2 regions of the Bacillus tuaregi genome follow, and region 1 is predicted to be linked to the other one. Evidence: riboswitches for the same ligand, from Rfam matches in the RefSeq annotation. Region 1 holds a riboswitch; the other holds the start of a gene.
What was found. A riboswitch is a leader RNA that binds a small molecule or an ion and turns the genes downstream of it on or off. The one in region 1 is predicted to bind S-adenosylmethionine.
Positions count from the first base shown of each region.

Region 2: it holds a riboswitch for S-adenosylmethionine, as region 1 does, so the genes downstream of both, BQ5321_RS08820 (peptide-methionine (S)-S-oxide reductase) here and BQ5321_RS14840 (methionine biosynthesis PLP-dependent protein) in region 1, are expected to answer to the same signal.

Region 1 is NZ_LT629731.1:2,606,314-2,615,630, reverse strand. Features, by position in the region: gene BQ5321_RS14840 (methionine biosynthesis PLP-dependent protein) at 1-1,100, opposite strand, end outside; SAM riboswitch class I at 1,270-1,384, opposite strand; gene BQ5321_RS14835 (hypothetical protein) at 1,632-1,856, shown strand; gene sda (sporulation histidine kinase inhibitor Sda) at 1,937-2,068, opposite strand; gene BQ5321_RS14825 (DUF6501 family protein) at 2,297-2,500, shown strand; gene BQ5321_RS14820 (YhcN/YlaJ family sporulation lipoprotein) at 2,561-3,178, opposite strand; gene yidC (membrane protein insertase YidC) at 3,332-4,117, opposite strand; gene BQ5321_RS14810 (hypothetical protein) at 4,151-4,438, opposite strand; gene BQ5321_RS14805 (nicotinate phosphoribosyltransferase) at 4,691-6,163, shown strand; gene nadE (ammonia-dependent NAD(+) synthetase) at 6,192-7,013, shown strand; gene pflA (pyruvate formate-lyase-activating protein) at 7,054-7,809, opposite strand; gene pflB (formate C-acetyltransferase) at 7,923-9,317, opposite strand, start outside.
Region 2 is NZ_LT629731.1:1,378,155-1,387,471, forward strand. Features, by position in the region: gene BQ5321_RS08805 (nitric-oxide reductase large subunit) at 1-127, shown strand, start outside; gene BQ5321_RS08810 (DinB family protein) at 155-661, shown strand; gene BQ5321_RS08815 (cupin domain-containing protein) at 819-1,139, shown strand; SAM riboswitch class I at 1,274-1,389, shown strand; gene BQ5321_RS08820 (peptide-methionine (S)-S-oxide reductase) at 1,481-1,846, shown strand; gene BQ5321_RS08825 (EAL domain-containing protein) at 1,951-4,449, opposite strand; gene BQ5321_RS08830 (ATP-dependent DNA helicase) at 4,722-6,980, shown strand; gene BQ5321_RS08835 (BsuPI-related putative proteinase inhibitor) at 7,115-7,531, shown strand; gene BQ5321_RS08840 (MFS transporter) at 7,684-8,958, shown strand; gene BQ5321_RS08845 (DMT family transporter) at 8,988-9,317, opposite strand, start outside.

The DNA.
Region 1 (9,317 bases):
TCCTTTTTGACAGCAGCCAGTGCTTGTGTTAAATCCTTGATAAGATCTTCGACGTTTTCAATGCCTACTGAGAACCGTAATAAACGATTATCAACGCCTGTTTCGATACGAACCTCTTCAGGGATGTCGGCATGTTTTTGAGTAGTAGGGTAGGTGATAAAGCTTTCCACTCCGCCAAGGCTTTCTGCAAAACAAATTAAGTTTAATTTTTGTAGAAAAGGGTTTACCCACTTTTCACTTTGGATACGAAATGATAGCATCCCGCCATGACCTGGATATAGAACATCTGTTATGCTATCGTGCTCTTTTAAAAATTCGACAATGGCTTTGGCGTTTTTCTCATGACGTTCCATTCGTAATGCAAGAGTTTTCATCCCGCGCATTAACAGCCATGAATCAAACGGACTTAACACTGCGCCTACAGTATTATGATATTTAGCAATGGCATCACAAAGCTCGATTCCTTTGGCAACAATTAAGCCTGCGAGAACATCATTATGACCGCCTAGATATTTTGTTGCGCTATGAATAACAATATCTGCTCCGAGCGCAATTGGCTGTTGTAGGATAGGTGTATAAAATGTATTATCAACAATCAATAAAATATTGTGTTTTTTGGCAATCCGGGCAGCTTCAGAAATATCCGTTTGTTCCATAAGAGGGTTTGTCGGAGTTTCAATAAAGATCGCTTTTGTTTGAGGTGTGATTTCTTTTTCAATATTATGAACGTCACTAGTGTTGGTATAACGACATCGCAGCCCCCACTTTTTAAAGCCTTCCTCAAGGATGCGATAGGTACCGCCATATAAATCTTTCGAAACAACCCACTCGTCTCCAGCTTGAAACAGTGAAAGAATGGTTAAAATAGCCGCCATTCCGGAGCTACATGCATAGCCGCGGTCCCCGCCCTCTAAATCTGCTATCGCTTCTTCTAAAACTTGTCTCGTAGGATTGGCTGTTCGACTATAATCAAATCCGGTTGACTGACCGATGCCAGCATGACGATAGGCAGTTGAAAAATAAACAGGTGCACTAACGGTACCAGTAGTTTCTTCACTTCTATTGCCAATTTGCGCTAACTTTGTATCTGTTTTATACATGTGATTACACTCCTTATTCTTCAGAAAAGGGGGAATGCTTTATCTTCCCAATCGCCTTTCTATGCTGATTTTTCTTATTAGTGTACTTGGTTTAGAAGGCTGTATGAACCAACATTAAAAAAAGTCTTCTTAAAGAAGAAGACTTTAGTTTAAACATAAACATGACTTCTTCTTATCTTTCAAGTTTATTCGTAAACTTGCTGGATTTAGCACCTTTTCAATGCTTAACATTGAAGGTTGCTGAGGTGTCCCTGGGCCATCCCCTCTACCTCTCTTGATAAGAAAATATGATTAATTTCTTAAACTTTACTACAATAGAATAAAACTTGCAATTCTTTTTTTATAAAAATAGAGATTATTTATATTGTTAAGATAAATAAGAATAATAGAATTAGCTTAGTCATATTATTGATGACTATATTTTTATTATGTAAACTAAATAAGTAAGTCAATTGTTGAAATAAGTTCATAAAATTCGATTAATTTATCGGGAATAGCCTTTATAATAGGAGTTAAAGGAGGAATTAACACATGATAGAACAAAGTACTCATTGTCATCACCGCTATAATAATATCGAAGAAAATCTAGCCTATTCAGAGCAGGATGGAATTGAATTGTCTGTCAGAAAAGGTGTAACGAACAAATGGTTACTCTATCTTCATGTTGACTCTCCACTCGTACCGATGGAATTAAGAGATTCCTCCGCATTGGAAAGCAGAACACAGCTTTATTTCCATTTAGTTGATGAGCTATAAACCGGGTTATACCCGGTTTTTTTAAGCAATAGATAAAAGCAACAAGTAAGAGCAAAGGAGGTATCCTTTGCTCTTACTTGTTAATTTATAATGGGTTTTAAGCCACGTTTTTTTATTTCTCCCTGTAATACTCTAATCCAATCTTTATCATTACCTGACTTCAATGCATCACGATACGAGACAATTAACTGTTCATTACTCATAATTTTCATTGTGCATACCTCCAAGGTAAAGGATAGAATATTCAATATTATTCTATTTTAAAGATTTTATGAAATTTTTCATAGTCCATTTTAAAAAAATTCATAAAATTTTCATGGTAAATGGAAGTGATGCTTAACAAAATGTCCACATAAATAAATCGGGTGCTGATTGTTGCTCTGTGGGGTTGATACTTATATACTAAAGTGTAAATGGTATTAGGAAGGGAGTTTGTTAACATGATTCATTTAGACTGGCACGAACGAAAAACAATAAAAACGGTAAAATGTATACATACGGATGCCAAAAAATATATTGTCAACCGCGTGCTGACACCTGGGAAAAGCTATGAGGTGAAAAATGAAACGGAAGAGTTTTATTTCATTATCGATAATAGTGGTAAAGTAGGTGGCTTTTACAAGGATTATTTCGAACAGGCATAAAAAAGTGACTCATTACTGTTCTCCATAAACAGTAATGAGTCACTTTTTACGTTCGTAGTCCTACTTTTTAGAGGGGAATACCCGGCGGACTAACACGCTGAATTCATCGAAAAGTCCCTCAACCGGTTGTCCATTGCGAATATCTTCTGCATAGGAGGTTGTGCGCTTATAAAAATCGGGGTTAACAGAGATATATACATGCTCAATATTGCGGTTGGAGGATTTGACTAAATCGGAGATTTTTCTTTCAACGTCGTTTGTTAATGTTTTGTCAGCATTAGCTGCTAATTTTGCGGCTACATAAGCATTATGATTCGTAACGATGACGTTTGCTCGATCCACTTCACGCATTTGAGTAATTTTTTCAGCTGCTTGATCAGCAATATCCATTTGATTATTTGTCGCATTTCCATTGTCATTATCCGCCGTATTATTAGCGATATTTCTTGCTGTAATATCGCGATTTTGATTGTTGCCGTTTCCGTTTGTTATCCGCCGATTTTGTTCCTCTCTAATGCTTTGATTCACATTTTGCTTCTTGTCTGAAACGGTTCGTAAATGTGCGGTGTCCTGGTTAGTGTTTGGATTAGGATTCAAGGCAGTACCATTGTCTGTACCGCAAGCACTGAGAATGATGGACGATATAGAAATTGTGGTGAGTAGGGCTTTCCAATGCATGTCAGAACCTCCTTGAGTATTTATTCTATTTTAGTTTGACAGGAACAATCGTTACTATTCGTGAAAGGGAATGGGAATAATTGCTGTTGGATGAGGAAGAAGATGCGTTATACGTAAAAAAACATCCGCCTTTTTAGGAGACGGATGTTATTACTAAGCTTTTTCAACATTTGCTGTATTGATTTTTTTCGGAGTCTGATACAGTTTACGACCGAGATAGGTTTGAAAGATCAAAAAGACTCCACCGATGACCCAATATAGTGGTAGGGCAGCAGGTGCATTCAGGGATACCATAACAATCATAACCGGCGATAAAAGTCCCATATATTTCATTTGTTGCTGTTGGGCTTCAGGCATGGTGGATTGAGAAACCTTAAATTGTAAATAATATACGATACCTGCCATGAGAGTTACTCCAATATCCGGCTGGCCAAGACTGAACCATAAAAATGAATGGGTGGCGATTTCATGAGAATCACGGATTGCATAATAGAAAGCCATTAAGATAGGCATTTGGATAAGTAATGGTAAGCAGCCCATATTTAGCGGATTTACACCATGCTTTTGATACAAACCCATCATTTCTTTTTGCAACAGCTGCTGGTCTTTAGGATCCTTTGTTTCTTTAATTTTTTTCTGGATGATATCCATTTCAGGCTTTAATAAATCCATTTTTTCTTTCATATTTGCCTGTGTTTTATATTGCTTTAACATCAAGGGTAAAAGAATGATCCGAACAAGCAGTGTGACTGCGATAATACTTAATCCATAATTATCATGAAAAAGATTGGAAGTCCAAAGGATTAATTGTGTAAAAGGTTCAACAAAATAGTGGTGAAAAAAACCAGTATTCTGCCCATTGCTAGCAGAGCATCCAGTTAATAGGACGGTCAGCCAAATTCCAGATAATAATAAAGTGAACTTTTTAATGGTATTCATCGTTTCTATTTCCTCCCATTTAGATAAATATCTTTACTTGGAATAGGAAATAGGGCTGTCAGGATCTTCACTAAGATTCTTTTTTCTTCTAATATATCTTAAAATCCACATCAGTTGGTTGTTTAGATGGTACGGCTTTTTAATGAATAGTAAAAGCTGCTTCCCTTGAAGGTGGACATCTGATGATGTGTAGATGGAGTCGGTCATTTTAACATCAATACTATGGATCCACAGCCATTTTACGGAAAGTCCAAAAAGGATACTAACATACAGTGAATAATCAACCTGTAGATTGGTGGTATCCAGAAAAAATTCAAACAAATAATTCACCTCAACTATTGCATGTGCATGGTGAAAGTATAATGGATTTTGGGTTATTAAGCAATGGAACAAAAAGGGCTTTACTGTTAGAGGAGAGTATTGAAAAAAATCTGTTAATTAGACAATAGCTAATTAAAGTTTATAATATTAATAGACAAATTTGTGGTTATCGTGGGAAAGCTTAGAGATAGATAAATTAGTTCTCACTATTAGTAAGGATTAACAGGTAAGTGAATATTGGGAGGTTTGGTCATGGCGAAATTTTTGGACGACAGTTTAACATTACATACAGATTTGTATCAAATAAATATGATAGAAACCTATTGGGAGGATGGCGTTCATAATCGTAGAGCCGTGTTTGAAGTTTTTTTTCGTAAGTTACCATTTGGTAATGGCTTTGCGGTCTTTGCTGGTCTTGAAAAGGTAATTGATTACTTAAAAAATCTGCGATTTACAGAAGAAGATATAGCTTATTTAAGGGATGAATTACGATTTCAGGAAGACTTTCTAGATTATTTAAAAGACCTTCGTTTTACGGGCTCTGTTCGTGCAATGGCAGAAGGAGAAATTGTCTTTGCAAATGAACCTCTTATTCGAATTGAATCAACTCTTGCCGAAGCTCAATTAGTTGAAACAGCCATTTTGAATATTGTGAATTACCAAACATTAATTGCCACAAAGGCCTCCAGAATCAAATATATTATTGGCGATGAAACAGCCATGGAATTTGGTACAAGACGGGCTCAGGAAATGGATGCAGCGATTTGGGGAACACGAGCAGCATATATAGGTGGTTTTAGTTCGACCTCCAATGTAAGGGCAGGAAAATTATTTGGAATTCCTGTTTCAGGCACGCATGCGCATTCACTCATTCAAGCCTATATTGATGAGTACACTGCCTTTCATAAGTATGCTCGCCGCCATAAGGATTGTGTTTTTTTAGTTGATACATATGATACGTTGAAGTCTGGTGTGCCGAATGCAATCCGCGTCGCGAAGGAATTGAGAGACGAGATTAATTTTGTCGGCATTCGTTTGGATAGTGGTGATCTTGCCTATTTATCTAAAGAAGCAAGAAAAATGCTTGATGAGGCAGGCTTTACAAAAACGAAGATTGTTGCTTCAAATGATCTTGATGAATACACGATTATGAATTTGAAATCCCAGGGAGCAAGAATTGATGTATGGGGCATTGGCACCAAGCTGATTACCGGCTATGATGAACCGGCATTAGGAGCTGTATATAAAATGGTCTCGATTGAAGATGACGCTGGAAAAATGGTTGATACAATCAAAATCAGTGGAAATCCGGAAAAGGTTTCAACACCTGGTTTAAAAAGAGTGTACAGAGTCATTAATTTAGCCAATCAAAAATCGGAAGGTGATTATATTGCCTTAGATGATGAACGGCCAAATGAAGAAAGAAGTTTAAATATGTTCCATCCAGTCCATACCTATATCAGGAAGGATGTGACCAATTTTGTGGCAAAAGATCTTCACCATGATATTCTTACAAATGGTGAATTAGTCTATCAGCTTCCGTCGCTTGAACAAGTTCAAAAGTATTGTCAGCAAAATTTAAATTATCTTTGGGATGAGTATAAACGGTCATTAAACCCTGAGGAATATCCAGTTGATTTAAGTCCAAAATGTTGGGAGAATAAGCTCAACCATATCGAAACCGTTAACCAGAGAGTTAGCGAGGAATTGGCAAGTCTTGTATAAACACTTATTTAGAATGGGAGGAATTATCATGAATATGCAAAATCGAATTAGGAACGAGTTACATATTCAATCTGTAATTAATCCAAAGGTGGAGCTTCAAAAGCGAATTCAATTCTTAAAAGAGTATCTATTACAGACAAAATCGAGCGGATATGTCCTTGGAATAAGCGGCGGTCAAGACTCAACCCTAGCGGGGAGACTTGCCCAATTAGCCGTTGAAGAGCTTAGGTCAGAGGGACATGAGGTGAAATTTGTTGCTGTCAGGCTTCCATACGGAGTTCAAAAGGATGAAGCAGATGCAAAGGCTGCATTAGCCTTTATTAAAGCAGATGTTGTATATACCTTTAACATAGAAGCGGCAGTGGATGCCGTAAAAGTGGAGTATGATATGAAAGTAAATGGGGAGCCATTAAGGGATTATCATAAGGGGAATGTTAAAGCAAGAATGAGAATGATAGCTCAATATGCGATTGGCGGACAAGAGAACCTCCTTGTTATCGGTACAGACCATGCTGCCGAAGCTGTAACGGGCTTTTATACAAAATATGGTGATGGGGGAGCAGATATAGTTCCGCTAGCAGGGCTGACGAAAAGACAGGGAAGAGAACTATTAAAGGAATTGGGTGCAGCGGAAAGTCTGTACTTAAAGGTTCCAACTGCCGATTTATTAGACGATGTGCCAGGTCAGGCTGATGAAACAGAGCTGGGGATCTCCTATGAGGAATTAGATGATTATTTAGAGGGTAAAAACGTTTCTCCAGTAAGTGCGGAAAAAATAGAAAAGAGATATTTAGCTACACTGCATAAAAGAGAAATGCCGGCTACCATGTTTGATGACTGGTGGAAATAGTTAATAACAATAAGATGTTAAAAAAGTGCTGTCCTGTTATTCAGGATAGCACTTTTTTACGAAACGTAAGTGTTTTGGTGAGAACTTTATATGCAGTTTGTACCTTCTCATCACTAGGCGGCTCAATGTTATTTAAAGGGTAGTCCATTCCAAGTGCCTCCCATTTATATACACCAAGCTTATGATACGGAAGGACCTCCAATTTCTCCACATTCTCAAGTGTACCGATAAAATGACCAAGTTCTTCTAAGTCTTTTTCGTCATCTGTCACGGAAGGCACAAGAACGTGACGAATCCAGACGGGAATCTGGCGCTCAGATAAAGATTTTGCAAATTGGATAATATGGTCATTAGCCATTCCAGTTAATTGAATATGCTTCTTTCGATTAATATGCTTTAAGTCAACTAAAATTAAATCTGTATAGTTCAACAATTCGTTGAGTTGCTCTTGAAACAGTGGAGCTGTTGAATAGCAGCCGCCGGATGAATCAATGGTTGTATGGATCCCTATTTTTTTGCATTCCTTAAATAATTCAATAAGAAAGGGGATTTGTAACAACGGTTCACCGCCGCTGACCGTAATACCGCCACCTGAAGATTCAATAAAAGGGAGGTACGAAGTTAAATCCTCCATGATATCAGCAACAGACATTTGTTTCCCAGTTCCTATTTCCCAAGTATCTGCATTGTGACAATACTGACAGCGGAGGAGACAGCCTTGTGTAAAAACAACATAGCGGATGCCTGGTCCATCTACAGTACCAAATGTCTCAATGGAATGAATATTTCCCAGCATATTGATTCGCTCCTATCCATTTATTTTATGTGATATCGCATAGTAGTAAGTTGTCTGTATGAAAGAGTCAAAGAGAAGGGAAGAGACCCTTCTCTTTATCTCTTACTTATTTATTATACAAGAACAGGTTCTTTTTTTTCTGCAGCAGACATACTCTCATGGAACGTACGGTTAATAACGTCAATTTGTTGCTCGCGAGTCAGCTTAATAAAGTTAACCGCATAACCAGAAACACGAATCGTTAATTGCGGATATAATTCTGGATGTTCTACAGCATCTAATAATGTGTCGCGATTTAATACGTTCACATTGATATGATGACCGCGCTTTGACACATATCCATCAAGCATTGCCACAAGATTATTTACTTGTGATTGATCCTCACGTCCAAGCGCTTTTGGAGTGATGGTAAAGGTATTAGAAATACCATCTAATGATGCATCGTAAGGTAATTTGGCTACAGAAGTCAGCGATGCAAGCGCTCCTTTTGTGTCGCGGCCATGCATTGGATTAGCACCTGGTGCAAATGGTTTACCTGCTTCACGGCCATCTGGTGTTGCGCCTGTTTTCTTACCATATACAACGTTAGATGTAATCGTTAATACTGATTGAGTTGGAACAGCACCACGATAAGTTTTATGTTTTCTAATTCGGTTCATAATTCCGTTAACAAGGTCTACAGCAATTTGATCGACACGATCATCATTGTTACCATATTTAGGGTAGTCACCTTCAATTTCGTAATCAACGACAAGACCGTTTTCGTCACGGATTGTTTTTACTTTTGCATATTTAATAGCACTAAGTGAGTCAGCTGCAACAGATAATCCAGCGATACCGCAAGCCATCGTGCGGAGAATTTCACGATCATGAAGAGCCATTTCAATTCTTTCATAGCTGTATTTATCATGCATATAATGGATCACATTTAATGTGTTCACATATAGTCCGCATAACCAGTCAAGCATTTTGTCATAGTTTTTAACAACTTCTTCGTAATTTAAATACTCAGAAGTAATTGGTTGGTATGATGGGCCAACTTGTGTCTTTTTCTTTTCATCAACACCGCCATTAATTGCATATAATAATGCTTTGGCAATATTTACACGAGCTCCGAAGAATTGCATTTGCTTACCAATTCTCATGGCAGATACGCAGCAGGCAATGCCGTAATCATCGCCCCATAATTCTCTCATCATATCATCATTTTCATATTGAATAGCACTTGATTTGATAGACATTTTTGCAGCATATGCCTTGAATGCTTCAGGTAATTTTGTTGACCAAAGAATGGTTAAGTTTGGTTCTGGAGCCGGTCCTAGGTTATCTAAAGTGTGTAAGAAACGGAAAGAGTTCTTTGTCACTAAAGGACGGCCGTCAAGAGCCATACCTGCGATAGATTCTGTTACCCATGTTGGGTCGCCGCTATATAATTCGTTATATTCAGGTGTTCTTGCGAATTTTACAAGACGAAGCTTCATAACAAAATGGTCAACTAATTCTTGTGC
Region 2 (9,317 bases), 1.2 Mb from region 1:
TTTCTTAATTGGTGTCATTGGGCTTGTCATCTTCTGTATTAAAGCACTGTTTAATCTAAGGAAGCCTACACACGGGGAGAATGAACTTCTACCGGTGCAGGACTTAGCAGCAGATGAAGAAGAATGATAGTAGTAGGATTCGTTCAAATATGAAGTGATAAAAAGGCTAATAAAAAATTTTAGAGAAACACGCTTGAAACTGATAGCACTGATTAGTGATTTAATGGATGAGCAGCTGAATGTTACATTAAGTTCGGAATGGTGGTGGATTGCTCAAATACTCTATCATTTGTATTCAACGGAGAAGGAAATAGCCCAATTTGTCTTACAGTCTCTGAAAACAATTAGTAAAAAGGTAGAGGAGAGGGACGTATCTTTCATTGAAGCTTGTAATGTAATAGCTAAAGCTGCCGAAGTGCCGCCTGAGGCATTCTTCAGTAAAAAGGAAATCACTCAGTTATTAGAAGCATCGAGGTTTCAATATACACAAGCTATTTTTAATGAAACACATAAAAGATCTTTAACAGAAAAGTCAGTTGAGCATCCAGGCTTTGGAGAGATTAGTTTAAAGAATATGCTAGATGTGATTTGGTTACACGAAGAACAGCATCTTCAGCAACTGAAAGAAATAAAGCAGCAATTAGTTAAGTGCCCTAATTAGTTAGCAATCTATTATCCATCTAATCTCCGTTACTTGAAATGGCCTATGGTACTCCCTATAAAAAAATCCGTTATTTATTGATGCCATGGCAACAGCTGTCTTGAATAGGAGCGATTAACTTAATCAATCCTTATAGAATATTACAGGGGTGAACTATATGGAGAAACAATCGATTCCTTCTTATCAACTATTTAATGAAGGTCATTTTTCAAAAAATATAATATTTAAAAGTAACCATAGCCAGGTATTTCTGTTAAATTTACTGCCGGGTCAAGAGATGCCTTCTCATTATCACATCGGTGCTGAATTATACTTACATGTCCTTCAAGGCAGCGGAACATTTAGTATCGATGGACATGAGCTTATCGTAAGTCAAAATGAGGTGATACATTGTGATGGAACCCAGAGATTAGGCTTTGCTAATACAGGAAATGAAAATGTATCTATCTTTGTAACGCTTAGTAAAATGAATCGCTAAAAATGGATGGATGAAAGAGTGAAAAGAGATTCGGATATATGCATGATTCTGTTAATTTTTTACTTGAAAATGAGCTAAGGACATGTTAACATCATTAACAATATAATAATTCAAAAAAATAAAATAGCGATAACTTCTTATCCAGAGCGGTGGAGGGACAGGCCCTATGAAACCCGGCAACCATTAAGGCGAATTCTTGCCTTGAACGGTGCTAATTCCTGCAAAGGCAGCAGCCTTTGAAAGATGAGAGGAATGTGTGTTAAACATACGAACCTCTCTTTTAAGCAAAGAGAGGTTTTTTGGATGTTAAGAAGCTATCGCTCGAAAAGGAGCGAACGAAAATGGAAAAAGCAGTATTTGGTGCAAGCGGGTTCTTTAGTCAACAAGCATTTCAGACAGCCTTACGAGGGGTTGAAAAGGTTTCAATCAATCACCCGAGCGGGACAAACTTAGACATAGTGGAAATATGGTTTAATCCATGGAAGGTATCCTACAAAGAGCTATTGGATTTATTTTTCGATCTACATGACCCTACGGCAAAAGAGGGACAGCCTGATGATAATCAATCATTGATTTTCTTCGCTGATCATCATCAGCTTGCATTGGCTAAACAAAAGAAATGTGAGCTGAAGCCGTTTTTTAAAGATCGTATTATTACACAAATTACTCCGTTTTGTGAACACACTCAATTCCATGCAGAGGCATAAAATAACAATTGTACGAAACCACAGAAAAAAACATCAGCTGAGAAATAGGAATTATTCATAATAAAACGGTGTGAAATTCAAGTTTCACACCGTTTTCGTTCGAATTAAAGAGTATTCACCTTTTGAATCAGCTGATCCCATTGTTGAAGGAAGTCCTCTGGTGTTAAGGGAGGACTGTAGAGATATCCCTGTATGTGCGTACACTGTTTCATTTGTAAAATATTCTTTTGTACCTGTGTTTCGACCCCTTCGGCAATGACCTCAAGCTGTAAATGCTGGGCCATCGAAATAATGGTTGAGACTATCGTATGATCCTGTTCATTCTCTGTGAGATCATGGATAAAGGATCGGTCAATTTTCAGACGGTCGATGGGGAGATGCTTTAAGTAATGCAACGAAGAATAACCTGTCCCAAAATCATCAATGGCAATTTTACAGCCTAAATTTTTTAGCTCCTGCATCGTTTTGGAGGCGTGCTCCATATTCATCATCATGCTTTCCGTAATTTCAAGCTCTAAAGCCTCTGGTGGTAATTCCGTTTCAAGCAGAATCCCCTTCACCGTATCGTTCAGGTCCTGTGAATAAAATTGACGTGAGGACAGGTTCACAGCGATGCTTAAGGAGGAGTACCCGAGATTATGCCACTCCTTTAATTGTCTACACGATGTTCGAAGCACCCATTCACCGATGGGAATAATCAGTCCGGTATTTTCTGCCATCGGGATAAATTGGTCAGGTGAAATGGGACCATAGCTTGGATGATCCCAGCGAAGCAATGCTTCCAACCCTTGTATCTTACCAGAAACAATATCTATCTGCGGCTGATAGACGAGACGAAGCTCTTGATTATGCAAGGCATAATACAAATCGTTCTCCAAAACAAGTCGGTCAAGTGCTTTACCATCCATACATGACTTATACATTTTAAACGGAACCTGTTGTTGAGCTGCTTCTGTGAGCGCCATGTTGGCGTGCTTCAAAAGCTCGTCGTTGTCATCCCCATGCTGTGGATACAGTGCACCGCCTATCGTTACGGAAACGTTGAGAAGGAGATGCTTGACCTGCATCGGCTCGTTTATTCTAGCTTGAATCTGACTGCAGGCTGCAGCCAAATCCTTCTCATCTAAAGCAGGGTATAGGAGGGCAAATTCATCACCCGTGAGCCGACCAACAAATACATGTCCTGGAACGTGTTCTTTCAGCCTGTTCGCAACATTTTGGAGAATTAAATCACCAAAGGCATGTCCAAGCGCTTCATTAATTTGCTTGAATCGATTGATATCAATCATTAAGATAGCGAAGGATGGATGCTTGAGCATGACCTGTGCGAGTTTTTCTTTTACATAACGAAGATTTGGCAGCTGGGTTAATTCATCGTGGTATGCCATGTGTTCAATTCTTTCTTTGTCCTCTTTCTGTTTAGAAATATCACGGAATACAATAATCGACCCTGCCACTTTGCCATTTTCAAAGATGGGGCTTGCAACATACGAGACAGGAAATAAACGGCCGTTTTTTCTCAAGAACCAATCCTCTGAAATTCTATATACCTCTCCATTTTGCAGGGGTTTGGTTACAGGACATTCTTCATTCGGAAAGGTGGACCCATCTTTCCGGCGATGAATTAAATCATGAAGGTTTTGATTGCGACAATCTTCCTCTGTCCAGCCAAGCAGCTGCTCGGCCTCTGGATTCATATAGGTCATCAGCCCATTTGTATCCATAACAATCATCCCTTCTCCCATATAAGTGGTTACAGACTGGAGAAAGGCTTCGTTTTGGCGGATTTGATCCTCTGCTTTTTTTTGATTTTCTTTCATTATATTGAAATTTGAAACCAGTTCACCTATTTCATCCTTGCTTGTGGCTTCAATCACATCTTCGGTATAGTCTCCGCGGGCAATGAGCTTTGCCTGATCGGCTACTTGTACAATAGGCTTTGTCAATCTTTTGGAAAACCATAGAATGACAATCACACCAGCAAATAGCGAGATCGCTAGGGTTATTAACAGAATATAAAGAACACGGTCCGCTCCTGCGTTAAAGTCGGGTAAATAGGCTCCAGCACAGACAATCCAATTCCAATGAGGCTCTTTTTCCGCATAAGTAATTTTGGGAACAATCTCATTAGGGTTATTGGGTAAAGGCCATTCATAGGTGGTAAAGCCTCCGCCATTGTTAGCAGCCTTCACAATCTCTCTTGTAGAATAAACACCGTCTGTTGTCTTTACATCCCAGACATTCTTCCCTTCGTAATCAGGGTGTGCGAGTTCAACACCAGTGGAATCTATTATAAAAATAAAGCTTTGCTCTCCCAAGTTCAGGCGTGTATTAATGGGACGCTTTCCGTTTGCAGCCTTATTACCTAATAGGGAAACCTTTACTTGTTCCTGTGCCTCTTCGATTGAAATCCTGCCTGCTTTTACCTGCTTATCCAACGCGCCAATCATTTCGATGGTTAATCGTACATTTGTCTTAAGCGATTGTGCACCTAGGTCATTTAAACTATCTGTGGAGGAATGATAGCCAATAAGTCCAATTAATAGACTTGGTACCGCAAGAAATAGCAGGGACATCACGATTAGTTTTAAGCGTATGGACATGGTCAAATAACCCCTTAATCTATGGTTCATAGTTACTTAAATGAAGCTCTTCCTAAATAGTACAATAGATGGATGAACAATGAAAGTAATTATCAGTTGGAAGAAAATTGTGATAATAGTAATTGCTTCTATACTTAGCAAATGCTTAGCTCTTCATCGCCCTATAGGAGAGGAAAGGGAGGTGGCAACAATGTGTCTATTCCCTTGTCATATTCCATGATATACTAAAAAAACAAACATATATTCTTATTATGCAGTAAGCTGGTGATAGCATGTCAATTGACGTTCATATAGCTGTTCGAACACTTGTGGAGTATGTGTTCAATGGAGGCAGCATTGATTCTCGTTTTCTATCTCAATCTACGTTAGTGGAAGGGACAAGAATCCATCAAAAAATACAAAAAACTTATCAGGATACAGATCAGAAGGAAGTCTATTTGCGGACAGAAATTCCATATGAACAGCTTACATTTGTTATTGATGGCCGATGCGACGGTCTTTTGTTTGATGATAATGAAGTCATAATAGACGAAATCAAGTCCTTTTCTCAGCCGTTAGAATCATTTACAGAGGAAGGCTATCCTGTTCACTGGGCCCAGGCAAAAATGTATGCTTATATGTATGCAAGAGACCATGAACTGGCAGAGATAAACGTTCAATTAACCTATGTTCAGGTGGAATCCGAAGCGAAAAAAGTTCTTAAACGGAGCTTTACTTTTTCAGAATTAGAGAGCTTTGCAGCCGAAATGGTGGAAGGGTATGCACCCTATGCGATACAGATGCAGAATCATCGCCAAAGCCGAAACGAAAGCATTCAAAAGCTGACATTTCCATTTAATAATTATCGAACAGGTCAGCGGAAATTAGCAGGGGCTGCCTATAAAACCATTGTCGAGGAGAAAAGTCTGTTTGCGATGGCGCCTACAGGAATCGGCAAGACCATCTCTACGCTTTTTCCAACTGTAAAGGCAATGGGAGAGGGGCATCTCAATCGACTATTTTATCTCACAGCCAAAACAATCACGCGGACAACCGCAGAGGAAGCCTTCACAAGAATGCGGGCAGATGGTCTTGATTTTCATTCCATTACTATTACGGCTAAGGACAAGATTTGTTTTAAAGAAGAAACAATCTGCCAAAAGGATTATTGTGAGTATGCGAATGGTTACTATGACCGAATTAATGAAGCGATTCTTGATATTTTAGCGAATGAAGACGGAATAACCCGTGATGTTCTGGAGGTTTATGCGCACAAGCATAAGGTTTGCCCGTTTGAGTTCTCGATTGATCTGGCCTATGAGGTAGATGCGATCATCTGTGATTACAATTATATATTCGACCCACGGGTATCGCTAAAACGGCTGATAGAGGATCAAAAGAAGTCTACGGCACTCCTAGTGGATGAGGCGCATAACCTGGTTGACCGAGGACGGGAGATGTTTTCTGCTTCATTAAATAAAAGGACCTTTCTTCAGTTAAAAAAGGAATACAAGGGTACGCCTGTATATCAGTCTGCTTCTGACGTGAACGCCTGGTTTATCCAATTAAGGAAAGAAAGGACAGAACCTACCTCTCTATTAGAAGAACTGGACAGTGATTTGCTGCAGCTGCTTATGGAATTTGTCGAAGCGGCAGCAGATGTTTTGAAAAAGAATAGCTCCCAGATACTCTTAGATGCGTATTTTGAAGTGAAAAACTTTCTTAAGATCGTCGAGCTTCTGGATGATCTTTATGTCATTTACTGTGAGATCGTGAAGTATGATGCTTATCTCAAGCTCTTTTGTATCAACCCTGCGAATTCGCTTCAGAAAATGGGGAAAGGATATCGCAGCAAGGTGTTTTTCTCCGCAACGCTTTCACCGCTCCCGTATTATCAGGATATTCTAGGCGGGAAAGAGGAGGATTATCATCTTATGCTGCCGTCGCCATTCTCAAGGGAGCAGATGGATGTTTTTATTAAACCCTTATCGACCCGTTATCGGGATCGAGAGCATACAAAGGAAGAAATTGTGGCAAACCTATTGTCTTTGCTTCAAAATCGTCCGGGGAATTATTTAGTGTTTTTTCCATCCTATCAGTATTTGCTGAACGTATATGAACAGTTTAAACAAATGGATACAGAGACAGCTACATTGCTGCAATCAATCGGGATGACTGAGGAGGAGAGAGAAGCGTTTTTGCTCAGGTTCCAGCCGAACCAACAGGAAGCCTTGCTGGGATTTGCAGTCCTCGGAGGCATTTTTTCAGAGGGAATCGATTTAATCGGCGACCGTTTAAATGGTGTGGTAGTCGTAGGCGTTGGTTTACCGCAGCTATGCTTTGAAAGAGACCTAATAAAGGATTTTTTTAACAAGCAAGGAAAAAATGGTTATCACTACGCCTATGTCTACCCAGGTATGAACAAGGTACTCCAGGCTGGAGGCCGCTTAATCCGTTCAGAAAATGACCATGGCACCATTGTCCTCATCGATGACCGGTTTCTGCAAAAGCCTTACTACCAGCTCCTTCCACGGGAATGGAGAGACGGGTAAGGGGTAGGCTAGTAATTGTTTTGGTTTTTATTAGGAAAAGTTCAGATTCTAGTCATGATGAACTAACATAAGCTAATAGTGATAGGCTTTGAGAGGTAATAGGAAATGAAACCAGTATAGAATGAGGTGTAGTCGTGAGGAAGGTATGGATGTTCTTACTGCTAGGATTATGGCTTGTCGGGTGTGGAAAGGGTGGAAGTGGGAGCTTGGAAAGTGAGATGAATGCTTCCTTACAGGAAACAAATCCGTTCGTTTTTCAATATGAAGTAAGCAATCGAACAGACAAGGATATCACGCTTGACTTTTCTAGCTCGCAGCGGTTTGATTACTCAGTGAAGAATGATCAAGGAGAACAAATCTATCTTTTTTCCAGTGTGACGATGTTCATGGCGGTACTAGGAGAGGAAACGATCAAGCAGGGAGAAACATTAAGCTACGAAATCAATCTACAGGAATTGGATTTGAAAGAGGGGAATTATTCATTATCGGTCTGGTTGACACCAACAGAGGGTGAAGCCTATCAAGTGACGAAGGAAGTAACTGTGAAATAGAAGGGTGGACATGGGGTGAATCCTGTGTCCTTTTTTGGTTTGATAGCTCTCTTAGAAACGAATGAATCATCGAACTGGAAAAATTTGTTTTCCAATCTATTCCTGTTAAGAAGTATAATAGGTTTGTAGCTTAATATAGGAGATATAAAAAATTGGAAAAACAAAATAATTCGTACAGGTGGATTGTTTTTAGTTCTGTATTACTTGCGTATTTTTTAATTGTGAGTCAAAGAACAGCGCCTGGTTTGATTACCGATCAGGTTATGAAAGATTTTCAAATTTCTGCTGCTGTTGTGGGATTAATCACCAGCATTCAATTTGTAGCCTATTCCGGCCTGCAGATTCCTGTTGGTCTTTTGTCTGACCGTTTTGGGCCCAACCGCTTTTTGATTATCGGAACATTATTAAATGGCATAGGGACCATCCTCTATAGCCTGGCAACCCATGAATCTATTTTACTCTTTTCCAGATTATTAGTTGGAGTCGGAGATGCTACGATATGGGTGAATGTGGTGTTAATCTTAAATCAATGGTTTAAGGGTGGGGAATTTACGAGATTACTTGGATTAGCGGGTGTGGCTGGAAGTCTTGGCTCGCTTTTAGCCACGGTTCCTTTTTCATCGCTTATCACCCTTGCTGGCTGGAGACCTGTATTTTTATCAACCGGGATTGTCTTATGCTTTATTTCCGGGCTGCTTTATTTTGTCCTGGAAAAAAAAGCAAAGCAAAACGGCAAAAAGGATTTAACAGCGCTTGTTCGACAACCACAAAAGCATGAAAAAACATCGACAATACTAAAACGAGTGCTGTCAAGCAGACAGGCATGGGCAACCTTTTTCTGTCACTTTGGTGTAGTCGGTACATATGTTGGATTTATCGGTTCATGGGGAGTCCCTTATGGGATGAATGTACTGGAGGTCAGCCGCTCTGCCGCCAGTCAGTTAATGATGTACGGGTTAATTGGGGCCATTGCGGGATCCTTACTAATTAGTCAATTTACCAGTAGACTAGGATCAGTCAAACGTTCCTATCTCGCTATTCAAATCATGATTTTCCTCAGCTGGGTCACTTTATTTGTGATTGAGAAGCCGCCATTCATGCTCGCTATCTTCCTTTTGTTTTTGATTGGCTTCGGGCATGGGGGCGGTCCGTTAACGTTTGCCATTGTCCGCAGCACCTTTCCGCAGAAGGAAGTAGGTGTGGTGACTGGATTTGCCAACACTGGAGGGTTTATCAGTGCGGTATTATTACCATTTTTCTTTGGGCAAGTGCTTGATATGTTCCAGCTGGCTCCCGTTGAAGTGGGTTACCACTATGGATTACTGATCCCTGTCATTTTCACTCTAATCGGTCTTATCGGTGGTATGCTGATAAAAGAACAGCAAAAGAGTACGAAGCCATTGGCAAAATCAAGCGAGATTATCTAAAAAAACAGCGTATAGAGCATGAAACTGCTTTATACGCTGTTTTTTTCTGAATGAACCAAAACAGGCTGTTTCTTTGGCAGGTTTAATAGGGTAATCGCTCCTAACACAAGCAGTATTCCTACTATGGCTAACAGTGTAGGTACCTCTTGATAGAGAAATATACCGAATAGGGTGGCCGCAACTGGTTCACAGGATGATAAAATCGCCGCACGGCCTGTATCTACATACTTCATTCCCCATGTAAATAAAATATAGGGTGCTACACTGGCGATAACGGCATGCAAGAGTAGAAAGGATCCAAAGTAGAAGGGTGATTCTTGTAAGGCAAGATTGATCGGTCCAAAATCAGTAAATAGCGC